DNA from 2 places in the Paenibacillus sp. 37 genome. Region 2 is predicted to be linked to the other one. Evidence: riboswitches for the same ligand, from Rfam matches in the RefSeq annotation. Region 2 holds a riboswitch; the other holds the start of a gene.
The links. Region 2 has a riboswitch for FMN ahead of ribD (bifunctional diaminohydroxyphosphoribosylaminopyrimidine deaminase/5-amino-6-(5-phosphoribosylamino)uracil reductase RibD). Riboswitches for the same ligand answer to the same signal wherever they lie in the genome.
Positions count from the first base shown of each region.

Region 1: another riboswitch for FMN. It lies ahead of F0220_RS17475 (DMT family transporter); the one in region 2 lies ahead of ribD (bifunctional diaminohydroxyphosphoribosylaminopyrimidine deaminase/5-amino-6-(5-phosphoribosylamino)uracil reductase RibD).

Region 1 is NZ_CP043761.1:4,085,140-4,095,858, forward strand. It holds gene F0220_RS17450 (hypothetical protein) at 1-529, opposite strand, end outside; gene F0220_RS17455 (branched-chain amino acid transporter BcaP) at 788-2,224, opposite strand; gene F0220_RS17460 (amidohydrolase family protein) at 2,747-4,117, opposite strand; gene F0220_RS17465 (CGNR zinc finger domain-containing protein) at 4,238-4,789, opposite strand; gene F0220_RS17470 (DinB family protein) at 4,934-5,434, shown strand; FMN riboswitch at 5,519-5,672, shown strand; gene F0220_RS17475 (DMT family transporter) at 5,817-6,797, shown strand; gene F0220_RS17480 (amidase) at 7,123-8,619, shown strand; gene F0220_RS17485 (DUF1989 domain-containing protein) at 8,768-9,385, shown strand; gene F0220_RS17490 (LysE family translocator) at 9,503-10,129, shown strand; gene F0220_RS17495 (YqcI/YcgG family protein) at 10,212-10,719, shown strand, end outside.
Region 2 is NZ_CP043761.1:4,575,513-4,586,231, forward strand. It holds gene F0220_RS19595 (bifunctional 3,4-dihydroxy-2-butanone-4-phosphate synthase/GTP cyclohydrolase II) at 1-304, opposite strand, end outside; gene ribE (riboflavin synthase) at 337-1,005, opposite strand; gene ribD (bifunctional diaminohydroxyphosphoribosylaminopyrimidine deaminase/5-amino-6-(5-phosphoribosylamino)uracil reductase RibD) at 1,028-2,131, opposite strand; FMN riboswitch at 2,455-2,621, opposite strand; gene F0220_RS19610 (hypothetical protein) at 2,790-4,097, opposite strand; gene F0220_RS19615 (peptidylprolyl isomerase) at 4,211-4,642, opposite strand; gene lysA (diaminopimelate decarboxylase) at 4,889-6,220, opposite strand; gene F0220_RS19625 (spore germination protein) at 6,325-7,935, opposite strand; gene F0220_RS19630 (stage V sporulation protein AB) at 8,017-8,445, opposite strand; gene F0220_RS19635 (stage V sporulation protein AA) at 8,426-9,082, opposite strand; gene F0220_RS32560 (hypothetical protein) at 9,626-9,787, opposite strand; gene sigF (RNA polymerase sporulation sigma factor SigF) at 9,882-10,637, opposite strand; gene spoIIAB (anti-sigma F factor) at 10,652-10,719, opposite strand, start outside.

The DNA of each region.
Region 1 (10,719 bases), 490 kb from region 2:
TGCTCCACACAGCTTGAGATGGCGAACTCAACGACGCTGCTTCTGCCGGAAAAAGCGATATAAATGTGGTAATCACCTGCGCGTACTTAACCATTGCAATCTGCTCAGGTTCGAGTGCACCTTCAGCAATACGTGGTGTTTTCATATGCAGGGAGATTCGAAGTTCGTATTCCCCTTCTATAAATTCTGACCAACCAAAATCAACAGAATGTTCAACGCCTTTAATAGAAGCAATGGAGATCGAGCTATCCGGTTTCAGGTTAACAGCATACTGCACGTATGCTAACTCCTGACCGTAGATGATATTGGCATCCTGACGATTGACGGGCGAATCCAACTGTTGTGCAATGACAGATACCTTACGTCCATCCTTCAGAAGACGCTGCGGATCAATATCCAACTGCAATCCGTCTTCACGTCCTAATTGTGAAACAATTAACTGCGCCTCTGCAAGTACGGATGAGTCAGCTAGTGCAAATCCAAAAGCTACATTTTGATGATCTGAATTCGTATGTAATGGTGTGTTCATGATACATCCCCTCTCTTATGTCTGATGGCATGTCACATCCCCAAATATATTTCATATTTGGCTAAGCCGCAACCCCTCCCCTGTGATTAAGTTGGTTACGTCCCTTATTACTTACCCATATATGAAGAAAATTCCAACCTTCCCCTGCTGTTATCATCCTTTATCTTTCTATATAAAAAATCCCCATCCCGCTTCGCCTAAGCGATACGAAATGAGGAAAAATGAAGATGTTCTCGGTTAAAGACCTTCTCAACTAATCTATTTGTCCTTCGCTCTGAACGCACTGGAGATCCGGCGTGCCGGATTCAGATGACTGTAATGCCGTCCATACGCAAAGTAGATAATCAATCCGATGATCAACCAAGCAAAAAACGTTATCCATGTCAGAGCCGCAAGGCGTGTCATCAGGTATACACAACCCAAAGCACTCAGAATCGGAATCAGTGGCACAAGTGGAACGCGGAATCCGCGTTTGAGATCAGGGTTATTTTTACGCAACACAATAATGCCCAGACTTACAACTGCAAAAGCAAACAACGTTCCGATGTTCGTAAGCTCCGCTAAATGTCCCAACGAGATGAATCCGGAGAACAAAGCCACGATAATGCCTGCAACCCATGTTCCTACCGCTGGTGTCTGACTCTTGCCACTAACCTTGGAAAAGACCGGAGACAGCAGTCCGTCACGAGACATGGAATAGAGCAAACGTGTCTGACCATACATCATGACCAGTAATACGGTCGTAATGCCGGCAATCGCTCCAAGAGATACAATCCAGGACAATCCCTTCAGTTGAACAAATTCAAATGCAAACGCAACCGGATCACTTACATTCAACATGTTATAAGGTACAATCCCTGTGAGGATCAACGATACAACAATGTAGAGAACGGTACAGATTGCCAGTGAAGCAATAATTCCAATCGGCAAATCCCGTTGTGGCTGCTTAACTTCTTCTGCCGCTGTGGAGACCGCATCAAAACCGATATAAGCAAAGAATACGGTTGCTGCTCCCGCAGTTACACCTGAGATACCAAAAGGCAAAAATGGCTGCCAGTTGGTTGGCTCTACATAGAAGACACCCACACCAATAAAGATTAACACCACGATAATTTTAATGGCTACCATGATGCCGTTCGCACGAGCCGCCTCTTTTACCCCTCGGGTTAGCAGGAAGGTGATAATTAACGTAATGACCGCAGCCGTGATATCAAAATAGGTTCCCTTTTCCGGGCTGAACGCACTCGTCAGTGCATGTGGTAACTCCAATCCGAATCCGGACAATAACGTCTGGAAATATCCAGACCACCCGCTGGCTACTGCCGCACTCGCGAATCCATACTCCAATATTAGATCCCATCCCAGAATCCAGGCAATCACTTCGCCAAAAGCCGTATAACTATACGTGTACGCACTACCCGATGCCGGTATGCTTGATGCAAATTCCGAGTAACATAATGCCGCGAATGCACATATGATACCTGCCAGTAAAAATGATAATACAAGTCCGGGTCCGGCATACGTTGCGGCAGCTACACCGGTCAGTACGAAAATGCCTGTTCCAATAATGGCACCTACCCCGAGTGTGGTTAAGTCCAACGGACCGAGTGCCCGTTTCAATGCACTGTTGTTATCGCCCCCGGAGGCAATTGGTTTTTTGCGAAATAATGAAGATCGTTGTTCGTTCTCACGCATAGTCATGTTCCTCTCGTCATGAATCTTGAATGTGCTATGGATGTAGCAGAGATTGGATGCCTTCCCATCTGTTCTATGAAAAAGTCATTTGTTCTATCTTATCGATCACCTATAAAAACCTATCGAATTCTACACGTTATCGCGTTGCTTGGTTAAATTTATTTTTAAGGATCTCTTATTTTGTTCTTTTTTCGCGAAAATTATCATGAACTGTTGCACGGGGATGAATATGAAAATCGATTTAAAACAAAACTGCGTATAATTTATATTATGCGCAGTTTTTATAAGCCTTATTTTATATAAAAAATATCCTTAATGCCTTGTTATCTGAAGTTACGAGAATGAGAGCTTTTTTCGTCTTTTTCCGCTGTCTCTTCTTCCGTTATCCTGTCTATTTCGACGATATGCAAGCATGTAAAAGAGCCACATCGCATGATATGGCTCTTCCTTTCCTCTTTATACAGCTAAAGGTGTATATGAAAATACGAAGTAAATATTTCTTGGCTTTTATGAAAAAGCGAATTATGAAAAAGCAATTCTCTCCGCGTCCGACATCCGGTATTGGGATAATAAATAATCTTTGCTCTGCATTGCCGCATGACGAATCGCATCTAAATCAACATTCAACAGCTTACCCTCTCGCTTCACAAGGCGACCTGCCACAAACACGGTATCCACATTGGATGGATTAGCGAACTGAACGACAGCGCCGATTGGATCATGAACGGGGAACATATTCAGATCGGTGGTACGAATCATGATCAGATCCGCTTCCTTTCCTGGGGTCAGCGTTCCGACCTTCTGCTCCAATCCTAATGCTTGGGCACCAGCCGAAGTTGCAAATCTCAGTACTTGGCTGGACTGCAAGTTCAACTCACCAGGCATCTCACCCTGCTGCAAAAGTTGTTCATTGGCTCTGGATCGTTCAGCTTGAAGTGCAAACTTCATCTGCGAGAACATATCTCCGCCTGTGGACGTTACCACATCTACACCAAGTGTAGGGGTTCCCCCATGTTCGAGAAAATAGCCGGTGGCCGGATATCCATGACCCATCATCATTTCAACCTCAGGTGTGACCGACAAGGAAGCGCCGCTATCTGCCAGCATTTTGTATTCATCCATGCCCATGGTGTTACCATGAACGATATTCACCCGTGGACTTAACAGTCCCGCTTCGTACAATTGACTAATCGAGCGATCCACAGATCCCCAACTGCCAAATCCTGCATGCATGGAACAGATGGCATCCAACTCTTGTGCTAGCTCGATCTCTTTTACCGTTGTATCCCAATGACTGAACTCCGGACCACGAATGGCAAGCCCATAAGTAAGCAATTGATCCCGTGATGAAAAATAACGTTCTTTGACTCTTCTCACATCATTATTCGAATACGTGAGTTGACTATCCCGATTCCAGTAGTCGGTCTCACCAGGGACTCCGTGAGCAAATACCGCCCGAATGCCAGCATCCTGAAGTCCACGAATCAATTCATCCGTATGGTCAGGGGAATACGGCATGCTCCAATCCATTACTGTCGTAACTCCTGCATTAAGCGCTTCCAAGGAACCAAGTAGGTTGGCAATATAACTATCTTCTGGACGGAGCTTGCTCCCCATCGCACCATAATAGAGATTCTGCAAATAAACGGGTAACGACCAGTTGGTTCCCGCTGTTTTGACAAGGGATTCCCACATATGCCGATGCGTGTCCACCAGCCCAGGCATAATAATCATCGATGAAGCATCAATGACCTCCGCACCCGGAATATCCAGGTCGGGCTGGATCGCCATGATCAGTGAATCCTGAATCAGAACGTCCGCCCTCTTATACTGTCCAATTCGAGCATCCATCGACAACACACAGCCATTTTTCAACAGATAACTTGTCCGCACAAGACACATCTCCCATCTAATTTGGTTTGAAAGACGATCACATCCTGCTTACGAATCCGTACTGCTTCTGACTATTTTTTCGCTAGTATATATACATTATATAGTTATTGTTAGTATTTATCAATTTTGGGATTTGTGTTTCGCCCGAAATCTTCTGACCTTCATCAGGTTGCCGCACATCTTATCATCACAGTACTTCTGTGTTCTGCTTCGGGTAACATCATAGAACATCCAGCGACAATCCGAATTATCACAGATCCGAATCCTACGCCCTTCTCCCTCCACCAAAGTTGTAGCAAAGTCAGCAGCTACCTCAGCCATAACCTGATGCCAATGTGCTTTTATAGCTACCAGTTGGAGTTTCATTTCCTGATCAATTGTAGTCAATGTTCTTTTTAAATGCCCTGCTTCCATAACACCATTCAGCCACTGTTGCTCTTCATCCGTTAATGATGCTCCAGAAGATAAGCGAGCTCCAAGAGCCATCAATTCGTTCCTGAAGTTTCTCATCGACAACTCATCTTCTGGAGATGCAGGGACAGAAGCGTTAAGTTGCCATCGATCCAGAAAGTCTTGCTGCCAGCTCGCCTTCCCGAGTCTGTCCTCCGATCGATCTCCCCCACGCCAGTCGTGATAATCGCTGTTTACAAAATCGGTCCAAAGTCTGTCCATGTCTACCTCCGTTTAATGTAACTACCTTAATTCAATAAAGGTGGTTACACCCTGCCTTTGATGTGTTATATTAAGTGTAACCTCATTAATCAGTTTTAGCTAGTTACATCATACATCACAATAATTCTCAAGGAGGAAACGGCAATGACGAAAACAACAGCATTAGATGTGTTACTGATTCAAAAGGATAATACATGGGATCAATGCAATTGGATTGTACCTTTGTCGAAATCCTTGGAGGGTCTTACAGCAGAACAAGCAGCCTGGATTCCACCCTCAGGGGGATTAAGCATCTGGCAGTTGGTTAACCATATGTATTATTACAACCATCGCTTATTGTGTCGCATGCAAAGTAAGGAGCCTACCCTTCCTGCTGTAGACTCCAATGAATACACATTTGGGAATCCGGGAGATGCAACGGATGCAGCTGGTTGGAATACACTGCTACAGGGTACAACTCGATTAGCCCAGCAGTTGCGAGATCAATTGGCTGCACTCGAAGAGTCAGATCTTGAAGCCGCATATATGGACTCCGAAGAGAAATGGGCACACGAACTGGCTCTTTGGGTACTCCATGATGCGTATCACGCAGGTCAGATCGTGCTTCTTCGCAGACAGCAAGGAAGCTGGAAAATCGTTTTCTAAAAAAAATGCTTGAACTGCTAGCGCTTACAGGAATAAGATGAACTTATTAATGTTACAGCTTGTTTAACACACTATATAATTGAATAGGATCTTCGGGGTAGGGTGCAATTCCCAACCGGCGGTGATGTTCTTCGGAACCAGCCCGCGACTCGCTATTTGTTCTTAACGAAGGACATTTAGCGACTGACTTGGTGTGAATCCAAGGCCGACGGTACAGTCCGGATGAGAGAAGATCAACACATTGACATGCCGTTCACGGGAAGGCCTCTTTCCTGACGCATGTCCTTGGATGAGCCCCCGTTTATTTGGTATATACCAAAACGGGGGCTTCTGTCGATTTTGCCAACTGAAGATTCCGTGTTCTGACGAAGGAGTCCTGAATATGGAAAAGACATCAGCAGCATCACCTGTTTACCGCAAGGAACGAAGTAATACCGGATTCTGGCTTGTAGTTCTCGGCGCCGCCTTATGGGGGGTCGACCCACTCTTCCGCATTATTTTGCTAAATACGATGACATCCACGCAGATTGTACTGGTGGAACATATCATCGTCAGTCTTATTGCCATTCCCGTGCTATGGAAATTCCGGTCTGACCTGAAAAACCTGCGCGCTCGCCACTGGATTGCCGTGATTTTTATCTCATGGGGAGGTTCAGCACTTGCAACGGTGTTGTTCACCATGGCACTAACACATAACGATCCGAACACAGTTCTATTATTGCAAAAAATGCAACCACTCTTCGCTATCGTGCTGGCTAAACTGTTATTGAAAGAAACGTTGCCTCGTCGCTTCGGTGGATTGTTCTTCATAGCATTAGCAGGAACCTACCTGCTTACATTTGGCTTCACATTGCCATTAGGTAACTGGGACAACTGGATTCATGCTGGAAGCTTGTTATCCCTTGGGGCCGCTGCCTTATGGGGAGGTTCAACCGTTATGGGACGATTGATGCTGGGTCAGGCGCGTTACGAAACCGTCACCTCTCTTCGTTTTGTCGTTGCTCTCCCGCTCCTGATTTTTATGACGTGGAACGAAGGTGCGGCATGGACGTTTCCGTCCGGAACGGGTGAACAGACCGCTGTCATCCTCAACATTCTCGGTCAGGCATTGTTACCAGGTTTGCTCAGTCTTCTGTTGTATTACAAAGGTCTGTCGTCAACCAAAGCTTCTGTTGCAACACTCGCAGAACTTAGCTTCCCGATGGCGGGTGTGTTGGTGAACTGGATCGCTTTCCGTACGCTGATTACATGGGAGCAGTTGCTTGGTTTTATTTTAATCTGGGTGGCCCTCTTCGCCATTTCCAGACAGCAGGAAAGATCATCAACTGCGGCGGATGCTGCACCGAAGCTGCGTACAGAGTAAGTGGATATATCCGAGGTTCTCCTATAAACAAATAGTCAAATATAAAAATAAAACCATTGCATATCAAATTAGATGAGCAGTGGTTTTTTTATTTCCATTTCTCGATGTTACTCGATCATTTTTTCAATTAGCAATATAAGGTATTAACCCTGTCCTTTATTTCTATATCGCAAATACAAATACTCCCCTCTTTTCCCTCCAACCTCATAACGGATATGCATATCATCGCACTTCGTCTCTTCTATGTTTTGTCTTTTGTCTAATCCGGTGGTACGATGACATATGGAATAAACAGATGAATTATATTCAGAGAGGAACGATCATAATGTCTTCATTCTCATATACCTCCTACGACGCTATAGGTTTGGCTGAACTGATCCGATCCCGGGAAGTATCCCCGGTTGAATTGCTGGAAGCGGCGTTTGCACGCCTTGAAGAAGTGAATCCGCAACTTAATGCAGTTATTCGTACATATGAAAATCGTGCACGGGAGGAAGCCAGTTTGGTTCGCCCTGGAGAACAACCTTTTGCCGGTGTGCCCCTGCTCCTGAAAGATATCTCGCAATCCTTGGAAGGTGAATTTCTCACTTCAGGCTCCCGTCTGTTCAGCGAGCATCGCGCATTACGCAATTCCAATTTTGTCACTCGACTCCGTGATGCGGGTTTTATCATCATAGGACATACGAATACGCCCGAATTTGGCTTGAAAAATATTACGGAGCCCCGCCTCCATGGCCCAAGTCGCAATCCCTGGAATATCAATCACTCTCCAGGTGGATCTAGCGGTGGTGCCGCTGCCGCTGTAGCTTCGGGTATTGTTCCTCTGGCCGGAGCCAGTGACGGAGGCGGTTCGATTCGTATCCCGGCTTCCTTTAGCGGATTGTTTGGATTGAAGCCAACCCGCGGGCGCACTCCTGTAGGACCGGGAGTTGGTCGTCAATGGCAAGGCGCATCGATTGATTTTGCCCTCTCTCGCTCGGTTCGGGACAGTGCTGCATTGCTTGATACCTTACAAGTCATACAGCCTGAAGCTGCATTTCATGCGCCACTCTTTCCAGGCAGTTACTTGGCAGATATGAGCTATCCACATCAACGCAAACTGAAAATTGCATACACAACCGATTCGCCCGTAGGTACACCCGTCAGCGTAGAAGCCAAAGAGTCTGTACTCAAGCTCGTTTGCTGGTTGGAAGATCAAGGTCATCATGTTGAAGAAAAACTCAGTCCAGTCAATGGAGTTAGGTTGATGGAGAATTATTACATGATGAACAGTGGTGAAATGGCCGCGATGATCTCTTCCATGGAACGATCCATGGGTCGGGCTCTGACCTCCGATGATATGGAGATTGAATCCTGGGTTCTGGCTGAAGCTGGAAAAAAGGTGTCCGCCGCGGAATTTGTACATAGCTTAGCTGAATGGGATGTAGCTGCAGCTCAGATGTCCACCTTGTTTGAGCGTTATGACTTCTATGTCACACCCGTTAATGCTTTTTCTGCGCCTAAGATTGGAGAATTAACACCTCAAGACGAACAGATCCGTAATCTGATGCGAATTAGTGAGTTGGACAAGACCCAGCAGCAGCAACTCATTTATGAAATGTTTGAGCCCAGTCTTACGTATACACCTTTCACCCAGCTTGCAAATCTGACCGGCCAGCCTGCGATAAGTGTACCTCTTCATATGACACCAGAAGGTTTGCCAATGGGTGTACAGGTTATGGCAACCAAAGGCCGTGAAGACTGGTTGCTGCATCTCGCTGGTCAGTTGGAAACATCCGAACTTTGGATTGGGATGAAAGGTAATCCTCTGTTCCCAGCATAAACGCAATATTTTACACGTTTCTGATGAGTAATCTTTCATCCACTCTATTCTTATTTTTCATATTCGCATGCCTACATTACTTGCTATAGTGCATGAAAGCAATGTCGTCTCCGCATACTGAAGTAAAAAGACATCGGAGGAGACAGTGATGAATTCAACGGAATCTCATAAACAATCTATTCACATTCCTGCCAAGACAGGCTACGCTCTTAGAGTGAAAAAAGGCTCACTGATCCGTATAACTGATTTGGAAGGGCAGCAAGTGGTTGACTTTGTCGCTTATGATGCACAGAATATTAATAATCGGCTTGATCCCGGGGTAACCCTCGATGTCCTGCGCAATTACAGAATTAAACCGGGGCAATGCCTGTATTCCAACCGTTATAAACCTCTCATTTCCATTGTCAGTGAAACTGTAGGCATTCATGATTTTTTCAATTCGGCCTGTCGTCCGGAAATGTATGAGGTCTTATATGATAAAAAGGACCATCCCAGTTGTTATAATAATCTGAATACTGCTCTTGAACCTTTCGGTATCTCTCCCCCGGATCAACATTATCCTTTCAATCTGTTTATGAATTCCGTAGTAGATGGTGAAGGCAAAATTGATGTTATCGCTCCCGAATCATGTGCAGGGGATTATGTTGAAATGGAAGCTTTGATGGATCTGATCATCGGTTTATCGGCTTGTCCGTGCGAGGAAAGTTCTTGCAATGGCTATCATTGTACACCTGTTCAACTCGATGTGGAGTCGCCTGCTGGTTAAAGTGCTATATCCTCACAGTTTGTTCTAATTCACTCCTTGCGGGAATACGATGACTTGTACCCATTTTATGTGACTACTGGTACAATTCGTCGAACCCGTTAAGGAGTGAACGTATTTATGTCTGTACTGTTCAGTTATATTATTCTGGGAATATCATTGTCCGCTCCAATCGGTCCGATTAATGCTGCTCAACTGGACCGTGGAGCTCGACATGGATTCATGCATGCCTGGATTCTAGGACTCGGAGCTATGTTTGCAGACTTGGTGTATATGCTGCTGATTTATTTTGGAGTTGCCCATTTTCTGGACACGCCGTTTATGCGCTCTTTTCTCTGGTCATTTGGCAGTTTTATTCTGATTTACACGGGAGTGGAAACGCTCTCGAAGCTGAAACAGGGGATTCAAGGTACATCTACTGCGGAGGCGACTGTTCGAAAATCGTTTATTTCTGGCTTTTTGATGGCTCTGTCCAATCCACTGAATATTTTGTTTTGGCTTGGGATCTATGGCTCCATTCTCGCGACAACTGTAAAGCATACGGACACCGCTCATTTACTGCTCTACAGTTCAGGCATATTTATTGGCATTCTGGTGTGGGATGTCATTATGGCTGGAATGGCCAGTCGATTCCACAAACATAGCAGTGAAAATGTATTGCGCTGGATCTCCATCATTTCGGGAATCTGCCTGATCGGATTTGGTTTGTATTTCGGTTACGAAGCTGTGCGTTCCATATTTTTCTGACAATAAAATCAGGCTGGACAGTCACCCAACTTCCCCCACATTAATACTGTAACGGTATCATGTGGAATGGAGTTGGGAATCAATGGCGGAGCTGTATAGTGCCGACGAAATAAATAGTTTATATGAGCGTCTACCATCTTGGCAGCAGGACGCTTATTCGCAATTTGCAGATATGATCGCCGATGAAAATAATACGTATCCATGTGTACCTGGACGAATGGGATTTCTGTCCGGACATTTGAGGTATGGCTTTACGTGTGACCCCCGATCTGAACAAGCTGCCGAAGATATGGCGGATCTGCTTAGACAATATGGTCCTGTATCCAGAGACACCGGTCATTACGCTTCCATGGTTGTGATCTGTGATACGCCAACTGATCTGAAAGATCATACAACGGTAGAGCAATATCAGACGTTATTCTGGCAAATGCTTAATCGGGTAAGTTCACACGATACCGAGCCGTGGCCAGAACATATTTCAACCGATCCTCATGATTCATCATGGGAATTTTGCTTTGGCGGAGAGCCTTACTTTTGTTTCTGTGCAACTCCTGCACATGAACTCCGAGCCAGCCGGCATTTTCCTTATC
Region 2 (10,719 bases):
TGCCTGTTGTCGTATCTTTGTGATCCACAGAGACGGTGAAGGCTGTTCCATGGAAATCCGTATTTTGTTGAACCATCGGTTTCAGGTTAAGTTCGTCCGCACGTTGTTGTGTAATCGGAACACAGACCAGACCTCTACCTTCAGTAATCATGAAATTAATGACTTCAGGTGTCGCCTTTTCAGCCAAAGCGATAAAATCGCCTTCATTCTCCCGATCTTCATCATCCACAACAATGACGGGTTTGCCACGCATGAGGTCATATATGGCTTCTTCTATTGTGTCCAGAATGGATTGTTCTGACATTGGTCCACCTCCAGTTAATTTCTGTTCTCTATTTATGCAAATCCGTGATTGGCGAGAAAATCTTCACTGATACTGCGCGGCTTGCCAGTACCCGTCTCCCGATGCCCTCTCCCATACTGGAGCAGATGATCCACATATTTGCCCAAAATATCGCATTCGATATTAATGGTATCCCCTGTCTTTTTCACATTTAGTACAGTTTCACCAATGGTATGCGGGATAATGGAAACCGTGAATGCGGTATCCGATGTATGGACAACGGTCAAGCTAATGCCATCCAGTGTAACCGATCCTTTGGGGATCAGATATTTGAACAACTGGTGATCATCCGGCTTGATCTCAAACACAATCGCATTCTGATCACGTGTTATACTGCCAATCACTCCAGTACCATCGACATGGCCCTGAACGATATGTCCGCCAAAACGACTGCCGGATTGCATGGCCCGCTCCAGATTAACTTTACTGCCAGATTGCAGCTGACTGAGATTGGTATGACGATAGGTTTCAGGCATTACATCGGCGGTAAAACCTCCACCTTCGAGTGTTGTCGCAGTTAAGCACACGCCGTTCACTGCTACACTATCACCAATCTTCAGATCGTCCATGATGGCGGAAGCTCCGATATTCAGGACCATCGCTTCGCCTTTCCGACCAATACGCCGGATCTGACCGACTTCTTCCACCAAACCGGTAAACATGCTGCCGCCTCCCCTGTTTTATTTATTCAGGCCACACCGGAATACCGCCAATGCTGATATTATCTCCAACTTGTTCGATCTCCAACTGATTCAATTGAATCGCCTGATTCATACGTTCCACACCCTCGAAGCGGAAGCTTCCAGGTGTATCATAACCGCCTACAATCTTCGGTGCGATAAACATGAGCAGTCGATCGACCAACCGTGCCTCCAGCATGGCTCCATTCAAGGTGCCTCCACCTTCAAGCAAAATCGAACCAATCTCACGCTCACCCAACTTGCTAAGTCCGTTTAACAGATCCACACGTGGTCCAGGACCACAGCGTATAATTTCGACGCCGTAGGCTTCCAAACGTTCAGCAGCTTCAGGACTGGCTTCGTCTGTTGTCAGCACCCATGTTGGAGCAAGACCATCCTTAACCATTTTGGCACCTACGGGAAGACGTAACTTGGAATCCACCACAATGCGCACTGGACTAATGCCTTCGACTTGCAAACGGGTAGTAAGTTCCGGATTATCGGCAATCACTGTGTCGACGCCAACCATAATTCCCTGGTGACGATGACGAAGGGCATGCACAATCTCACGAGCGGGCTCGTTAGAGATCCACTTGCTGTCTCCGCTGCGAGTAGCAATTTTGCCATCCAAAGTAGTAGCCGTCTTCAGTGTCACAAAAGGTAGACCTGTTGTAATAAATTTAATGAATTTTTCATTCATGCGTCTTCCACGCTCACGCAGTACGCCAACTTCAACTTCAATGCCTTGTTGACGAAGCATGCTTATGCCCCTGCCGGATACTTGCGGATTTGGATCTTCACAACATACCACAACACGTTTCACCTTTTCATGAATCAGGCGTTCACTACAAGGTGGCGTCTTGCCATAATGACTACAAGGCTCAAGTGTAACGTATACCGTACTTCCTTCTGCATCACTGCCTGCCATGTTAAGTGCATGCACCTCTGCATGCCCGGTTCCACGTTTCAGATGGCTCCCCAGGCCTACAATACGACCCTCTTTCACAACTACACATCCAACGACCGGATTGATCCCCGTCTGTCCCTGTGCTCGTTCCGCCATATCCAATGCCAGTGCCATATAAAATTCATCATTGATCATTTCCAAATCCGTTCACCCCGCGGTTTAAAGTCTTGTTTATTAAAAAATCCCCGTCGAACAATCAGTTCGATGGGGATGATGAGAGACAAATGTCACCAGCAGGAGTGAAATGGATACAGCACGCCAACACTTTGCCCAAAACCTCATTTCGGGCAAGTGAAAATAGACACATACCTTAATGAACATCAATTACAGGTAAAGAGCTTTCATAGTGCGGCATATGTATGGAACTGTCCGGCGTAACCGGATCTTCCCTGCACAGTGCAAGACATTACAAATCGTGACTGTGCAGCAATACTCCTGCTGAATGCAAACCTGTTAGGTCTGCACCTCTCCTTCTCCCATCCAGACTATACTGTCGGTTCTGGAATTACACCAGATCAGCCATCTGCCAAGGGCAGACAGGTCACGGACTTTGCATGAAGTGCTGGACATGTGTCCTTACACTTCCTGCATCACCGCCGGTAGGGAATCGCACCCTGCCCTGAAGGATTGCTTTCGTTATTACTTGGATGTTAGCACTTTAATGCCAAAAAATCAATTGTTTTTTGTTCCTTTTTGTCACATACTAACTTTTAATAAGCTAAGAAACAACAAAAAACCGCTTCCTCTCAAGGAGGCACGGTTTTGGCTTGGAGGCCCATTTCATATCAATCGTATCATTCTACATATCAGGAAAACACCAGCTCGCCATATGCTTTAATTCTTTGGCATTATGAAAGGGAATACGGTCAGGTTCTTGCAGGGGCGAAGTCGGAAGCGGGAACTCTCTTGCCACCCTTCTGACCCAACTTGTGGAATCGATCGCAATAGCCGAGCATTTCCAGCGTCCATTCGCTCTCGGTCGAAACGTCCCATGCAAATCTGCTTTTCCCGGCATCTCTGGAAAGACTCCATCCAAATATTCAACGATGACACGCTTGTCTCTGACTTCATGACAATACACCGTCACCCATACACCTTCCCGGACCCGAACAGCATACACATCTCCAGACTGTACCTCCCCGGTACCTGCATCAGGAGATGCCTTTGGTACTTTTCCACGAACACTTCTCTTCTTCTCCAATGCCCCTAAGATCGTGTCCTTTACAGCTGGACTCTCATCAGGCTTATCCGCAAGAGATATATTATTTAGATCAAAATCATGAAATATCTTGTTCAGGTTGTTCTCATTAATTCCGACAGATGAGTCCCACCATGCCAGAGGGGCCTGAACTTCAACCCGAACATTGGGGCGTGCGTCACGTTGCATGTAAGAGGTGAATTCCGTTATCATTCCAGGATGTTCCGGCGTATCCAATATGCCAATCAGAGCTAACGTCTCAAGCAAATCACGGTACGCATATTCCTTCTGTGTAGGCAAAAGACGTTCCTTCTTGAGGGCTACTGCTGCCTTGCTGTAACGAGTTTTGGGAGGTAATTCGCGCAGCACCGTTAACACCGCACGGAATGTCCAGCGGTCGTAATCATTGGCTATTGGAAGTTCCTGCGCGGCAGCCAGCTCTCGAAGTGCCAACACATATCCAAAAGGATCACCATCCAATGGGGTTCCATTGGTCATCCGCCAATACCATTGCAGCGTCGTGTCGGTTGCTTGATCTACACTAAATCCGCAAATCTTGCAAGTGTTCGAAGATGGATATGGCGTATGTTCATGGCTTGGCATACTGCTCGCAATAAGCTTGCCCGTAAGCAACGAGCGCCAGATCATGGGTGCGGACCACAAAGAGGATACAAAAGCCTGCGCTGCATCATTGATCGTCCATTGATTTGCAACTTTTTTCAGCTCAGCAATCGTTTCATCATGTTGTGGACGTACAAATCGATTCGGTTCATGCCCGGCTGCCTCAAGCGCTTCTCGATCCTTTACGGATAGACTATCCGGAACGACATGCCGCAATGCCTGAAGTTCTTCATCCCACAACGTGCGCTCACTATAAATTTGTTTTAACAAAAATAGCTGAGTAACCATATCCAAGGTTTTATTCATCCTTTCTAATCAACGATTTCAAATATGTAAAAAAATAAAAAAAGTGCTTCTATAAAAGAAGCACTTCATGTTTGGATCCAGTTAAGGTGAAGGTATTAAGCTTCTACAACTTCAACAGTTTCCATTTTGTCTTTACCTTCTAAAGCGTCCACGAACTCCATACCTTTAGTTACTTTACCAAATACAGTATGTTGTCCATCCAAATGTGGTTGCGGTTGGTAGCAAATGTAGAACTGGCTTCCACCTGTGTTACGGCCAGCATGTGCCATAGCCAGTGTTCCGCGCTCATGTTTGTTCGGGTTAATTTCACAGTTGATTGTGTAACCTGGGCCACCTGCACCGCTACCGTTAGGGCATCCGCCTTGAGCTACAAAGCCCGGGATCACGCGGTGGAATGTAAGACCATTGTAGAAACCGGAGTTAGCCAGTTTCTCAAAGTTTGCTACTGTGTTTGGAGCTTCTTGATCGAACAGATCGATCAGAACTTCTCCGCCGTTTGCCAATTTAATTTTCGCTTGTTTCGCCATATGTAAATGACTCCTTTCGTATTGACCATCGTTAATGGTGCCAGAACGCATGACCCTGGGTCAAGCATTACAGCACTTTTCTTAGTGTACACCGAAAATGTCTGGATCGCAAAAAAAACGGCAACTTTTTTCATGATTTAGCTCAAATACGCAAAAAGCAGACGAAAAAGGAAGTTCCCTTTTCATCTGCTTCAACTTTAAGATTGCTATCTTAAATAATGCAGAATCGCATTATCTTTTGACGAATTAGCGAGTAACTGGCTGTTTTCCAATGCGTGCTGGTACCAGGTCATTCTGGATGATATCCTGATACGTCTCACGGCGTACCACGACATCTCCTTGACCGTCTTTGACAAATACAACGGCCGGACGACGAAGCCGGTTGTAGTTGCTCGCCATGGAGTAGTTATACGCGCCTGTGCAAGCTACAGCGAGCAGGTCGCCACTTTCCACTTTTGGCAGGTCCAGATCCCAGATCAACATATCGCCACTCTCGCAGCATTTACCCGCAACAGATACCGTTTCCTGAGCAGCCTCATTCGCACGGTTGGCTAACACAGCTTCGTACTTGGACTCATACAAAGCAGGACGCGGGTTATCGGTCATACCACCATCAACGGCAACGTATTTACGCACGCCTGGAATGTCTTTGCTTGTTCCAACGGTATACAGCGTTGTTCCCGCTTCACCCACTATGCTGCGGCCTGGTTCAACCCAGATCTCAGGTACGGCATAGCCGATTTGAGCAAAATGATTTTTAACGGCATCTGTAATAGCCTTCACATATTGTGCAACTTCAAGTGGCGTATCTCCATCGATATAACGGATTCCGAATCCACCACCAAGGTTAACCACTTTGAAAGCAACATTAAGACGCTCATATACACTTGCTGCAAATTCAGCAACACGTTGAACAGCCATCTGGAAGCCTTCAACTTCGAAGATCTGGGAACCGATGTGGGAATGCACACCGAGCAATACCAGGTTAGACTGCTTGGAAGCCAAATCAATCGCTTCAAATGCTGTACCATTGCCGATATCGAATCCAAATTTGGAATCCGTTTGACCTGTGGAAATATATTCATGCGTATGGGCCTCAACACCAGGCGTCACACGAAGCAAAATGTTTACTTTACGATTTTTGTCCGCTGCTACAGCCTGCAACAGATGCAATTCATTGAAGTTATCAACAACAAAGCATCCAATCTCTGCATCAAGAGCCATTTCAATCTCTTCCAGCGTTTTGTTGTTACCGTGGAAGTGAATGCGCTCAGCCGGGAATCCTGCTTGCAGTGCAGTAAACAGTTCACCATCAGATACAACATCCAGAGAAAGTCCTTCTTCAGCTGCAAGTGCACACATCGCCATTACACAGAATGCTTTACTTGCGTATGCCACTTGGAAGCCCAATCCGGAAGCACGGAATGCTTCCATGTACTCTCTGCAACGCTCGCGAACCAATTGCTCGTCCACAACGTACAGTGGAGTTCCGAATTGTTCTTTCAGATCTGTTGCATCCACTCCGCCAATCTCCAGATGCCCTTGCGCATTTATTTTACTTGTACCATGTAAATACATAATCTGCATTCCTCACTTTTTTGTATACTGGAACAGTTGCTATTCCAATGATTTTACACCAGTATATCAAATTAGGCAGCGAGATGAATGGATTTTTCGGAAGATCATTTGTGTTTTTTACTTTTTCGCAGTTCACCGTCCGGATCATCGGACATTTTGGTGTTATCACGGGTCTTGTTAAATGATGGACGTTTTTTATTTTCCAGCAGGGGTAGCCGGAATAGAAAGTTGCCCAGGGCCTTTGCATTAAACGGTATAAAAGGCCAGAGATACGAAGAATTGTACGATCGGTGAACGGTGAGTGCCAATATGAGCAGTGTACTGCCCACGACCAATCCAGGAACCTTGAATATCGCTACTGCAATGAGCAGAAACAACCTGACCAGCCTATTGGCAAGTCCAAGCTCGTAACTCGGGGTGGCAAACATTCCAATGGCTGCGATCGCCATATAGAGTACAACCTCATTTACAAAATATCCTGTTTTCACGGCGATATCCCCGACCAGAATTGCCGCGATCAGGCCCATGGCCGATGCGAGAGGTGTAGGCGTATGAACCGCTGCCATCCGTAATAAATCGACACCAAGTTCGATTAGGAGGAACTGTAGAATTAGCGGCAGCTTTACATTTTCCTGTGGACCAATAAAGTCGAGTCCCATCGGTTTAATCGAAGGTTCAATAACCATGAGAAGCCATAGTGGTAGCAGAAACAGTGAAATAAGAATCCCTGCAAAACGCACCCAACGTAGATACGTTCCCATCAGTGCCGTCTGTCTGTTCTCCTCCGCATGTTCACACAGGTCGAAGAAGGTCGTAGGCAGAATCATTACACTGGGGGATGTATCTACGAAAATGACGACTCGTCCTTCCAGCAAATGAGCAGCTGTAACATCGGGTCGTTCCGAATAACGGACGAGTGGGAACGGATTCCAACCTTTGTTGATAATCGCTTCCTCCAGTTGTTTATCGGCGGCGGGAATACCATCGATATCGACCCGCTGAATTTTCTCACGGACTGAGTCCACCTGCACTTTATCCACAATATCATCAATGTACACCACGCAGACGTCCGTTTGTGTTCTCCGCCCCACCTGCATAATCTCAAACTTTAGTCCAGGGTCGCGTATTCTGCGACGCACTAATGTTACGTTGGTCAGGAGCGTTTCGGTAAAGCCGTCTCTGGAACCTCGGACTACCCTCTCCAATGAAGGTTCTTCGGGTGAACGTACCGGGTAACTCCGGGTATCCATAATCAGGACCGAGCGATCCCCTTCAACGAACAATGCACTCATACCCGTAAGGACCTTGTTGATGACCGCACTCATCTTCTCGACTTTTTCCACCTGTATATGGGGAATGTATGAGTCGAAATAAGATTTTAGTGCGTGCTCGGATACCTGATCAGGCGTAAGATATGTTAACCTTTTTAATACTTCCAGTAGGATCTCATCTTTGGCGAAACCCGTTAAAAGAAGCAATCCCACATGTTTGCCACCCAGCACCATCTCTCTCATATCCACGTCAAAGGATTCCCCAAGTCCGAGAACTTGCTTGAGCGTGTTTTTATTTTCACTCATGCGTGGGGAGATATCATCGTTTTCCTGCCAATATTGTACGGATTCCTCAATGCTGTCGGACATCTCATTTTGTTTTTTCTTATTGTACGCTTTCTCCTCTTCTTCCTTCTGAATCTCATAAGCAGACTTGTGTAACATCTCTTCCGTTATACCTTCACTATTTTCCTGGCCTGCCTGCTCTGTTCGTTCATCCATCTTCCATCCTCCTATGGCCACGAGTTACCGCTGATATACAAAAAAATCAAACAGGGAACCTGTCATTTTACCCAAAATCATGGCGAGCAGTAATCCAAACAAATAAGGTTTCATGCCCAATCGTTTGGCTAGTACGGGCAGTACATTGAGTACCTCAGTGAGGGCCGCAGCCAGCAGACCGATGAACACGCCACAGAACAAACCAACAATCGGGCTGAGCAGCAGCACCCCATGCATTTTCCAGTGCCAGAAGTCCGCCACCGTCCCGACCAGTGAACCACCTATTAGCGCCCCTTCGTACCAGTGAGTCTTGTCATACGATTGCGTAAGTTGAGCCAACCTGGGAATCATATCAAGCACCAGAATGAGCGCAATTACGCCGCTTCCTACGGCAATTCCCCCTGCAATACCCAATACAATGCTGATTGCTCCATTAAGAACGCTCATCCGCATTCATCTCCCTGCGTTCCTGCTCGTGCATCCGTTCGCTTTCTTCAATCACCACATATTTATCTACATTTTGCTGGTATAGAAACATCTCCACTTCAAGCGGGGTAGGTTCCTCATTCCACTTTTTCTTGAACAAATGATTAAAAAATACTGCCATTCCGAATCCAATGCCAATGGAATACGCCACTTGAAACAGATAGGGATGTTCGTCCCGATGCCCAGTCAGCATCTCCACAATTCGAATCTGTACTTCCTGCATGTTCACATCGGCATGAAAATTCATAATGGTTAAGGCTGATCCAAAGAACAGCAGCAGCCAAACCAGAATGAACAGGGACTTGGAAGGTTGACCATTTCCCGCAATGACTTCAACCAACGTATGACCTGATCCCATCAGTTCCACACTTACCTCCGGCAAGATGTGCCGAATTTGGGGAATAATCTGCAATATATCAATGAGGATCAGATTGCCATCCTCCGGTCCAGGGCGCAGCAGTTCAAGCTCCAGTAGCCTGCCCTCCTGGTCTTCAGCAGAAGTCAGTACATGTGCAATATCTCCAAGCTTGACTGCTCTGCCCCTCTGGATGCGAATACGGCTGCGTAGACGAATATAGACCATTGGAGTGGGTGTCTGGGACATCCAAAGCACTCCTTTACTGCGTAATTTAGGTTAGTATTTGAAGAATGTGCAAATTTATTACAAACGGGTTGGAAAAAGATCGGGAGGTGGGTGGTGGCGCTGCGGGATGGATCGGTCATTGGTCGCTGTTGCTCGGGGGGGGGGAGGATACACGCAGACACTCCGACGGCAGACCAACCTTCTGATCGCTGTTGTCTCCAAATTCTTTTGATTGATTTCTCAGTGTTAGAAATTTGGAGACAAAGGCGAACGCTTCGCTTCTTCAGGTTTAATCTGCCGCCTGCGTTGCTTGGCATCCTTAGATGAGCCCTCACGCTTCGCTCCTTTTGACCGATTCCATCCCTCCGCTGCCCATCGTCCTCCCGTTTCCAAACGTTTGTGATAAATATGCTGGGGAGTGGGCAGGGAGGGATTTAAAAGTTAATTTTTTGGGGTCAATTTCCTTAAAACTTCAGGAATCTCCGGATTTATCATCTGGATACGACTTAAACTATTACTATGTAGAACTTTGGAGACAAAGGCGAACGCTTCGCTTCTTCAGGTCTAATCTGCCGCCTGCGTTGCTTTTGCATCATTAGGCAAGCCCTCACGCTTCGATCCTTTTGACCGATTCCATCCCTCCGCTGCCCATCGTCCTCCCGTTTCCAAATGATTGTAATAGATATGCTGGGGAGTGGGCAGGAAGGGATAAAGTTTTTCTAACAACAAATAACCTCCCTCGCCATAATGCGCGATAGAAGGTTGTTAGTTGTCGTATATTGGTGTATATGCACCAATATTGTTGTTGCAATCCACGAAATCACTGCGCGATCTGGTCGCGGATGGATTGCAGTATTTTTTTCTCCAGACGTGATACCTGCACCTGAGATATTCCCAGCCTGCTGGCAACCTCGGACTGGGTCTGATCCCGGTAATACCGAAGATAAACGATTAACCGCTCCCGCTCACTGAGACCACCGATGGCTTCGTTCAGCGCCAGCTTGTCAAACCAACGTTCCTGAGACTCGTCGGCAATCTGATCCATTAACGTAATGGGATCACCATCATTCTCAAATACCGTCTCATGGATGGAGGTCGGTGGTTTGTTCGCTTCCTGGGCAAATACCACTTCCTCGGGGGTTACCCCCAGCTCTGCGGCAACTTCCTTAATCGTTGGTAAACGATCCAGATGTTTGGACAGTTCGTCCCTTTTTTTGCGGACTTTATTCGCCATCTCTTTCAGTGAACGACTGACCTTCAGGGTACCGTCATCCCGCAGAAATCGCTGGATTTCTCCGATGATCATCGGTACCGCGTAGGTTGAGAACTTCACGTCATAACTGAGATCAAATTTGTCTACTGACTTGAGCAGACCGATACAACCAATCTGGAACAGATCTTCCGGATCATATCCCCTGTTCATAAAACGCTGTACGACGGACCAGACGAGTCTGATGTTGCAGTTCACCAGCGTATCCCGTGAGACATGGTCACCCGACTGACTGAGCGCAATCAGCCGTTTGACCTCGGCATCGTCCAAATAGGTCTGTGAAGATGGTTTCACTTCAGCATCCATAAGAACACCAACCCCTAATTATACAATGCTTTCTTGGATTCAATCCTTTTTTTCATCTTGATGGAGGTGCCTCTGCCGGGCT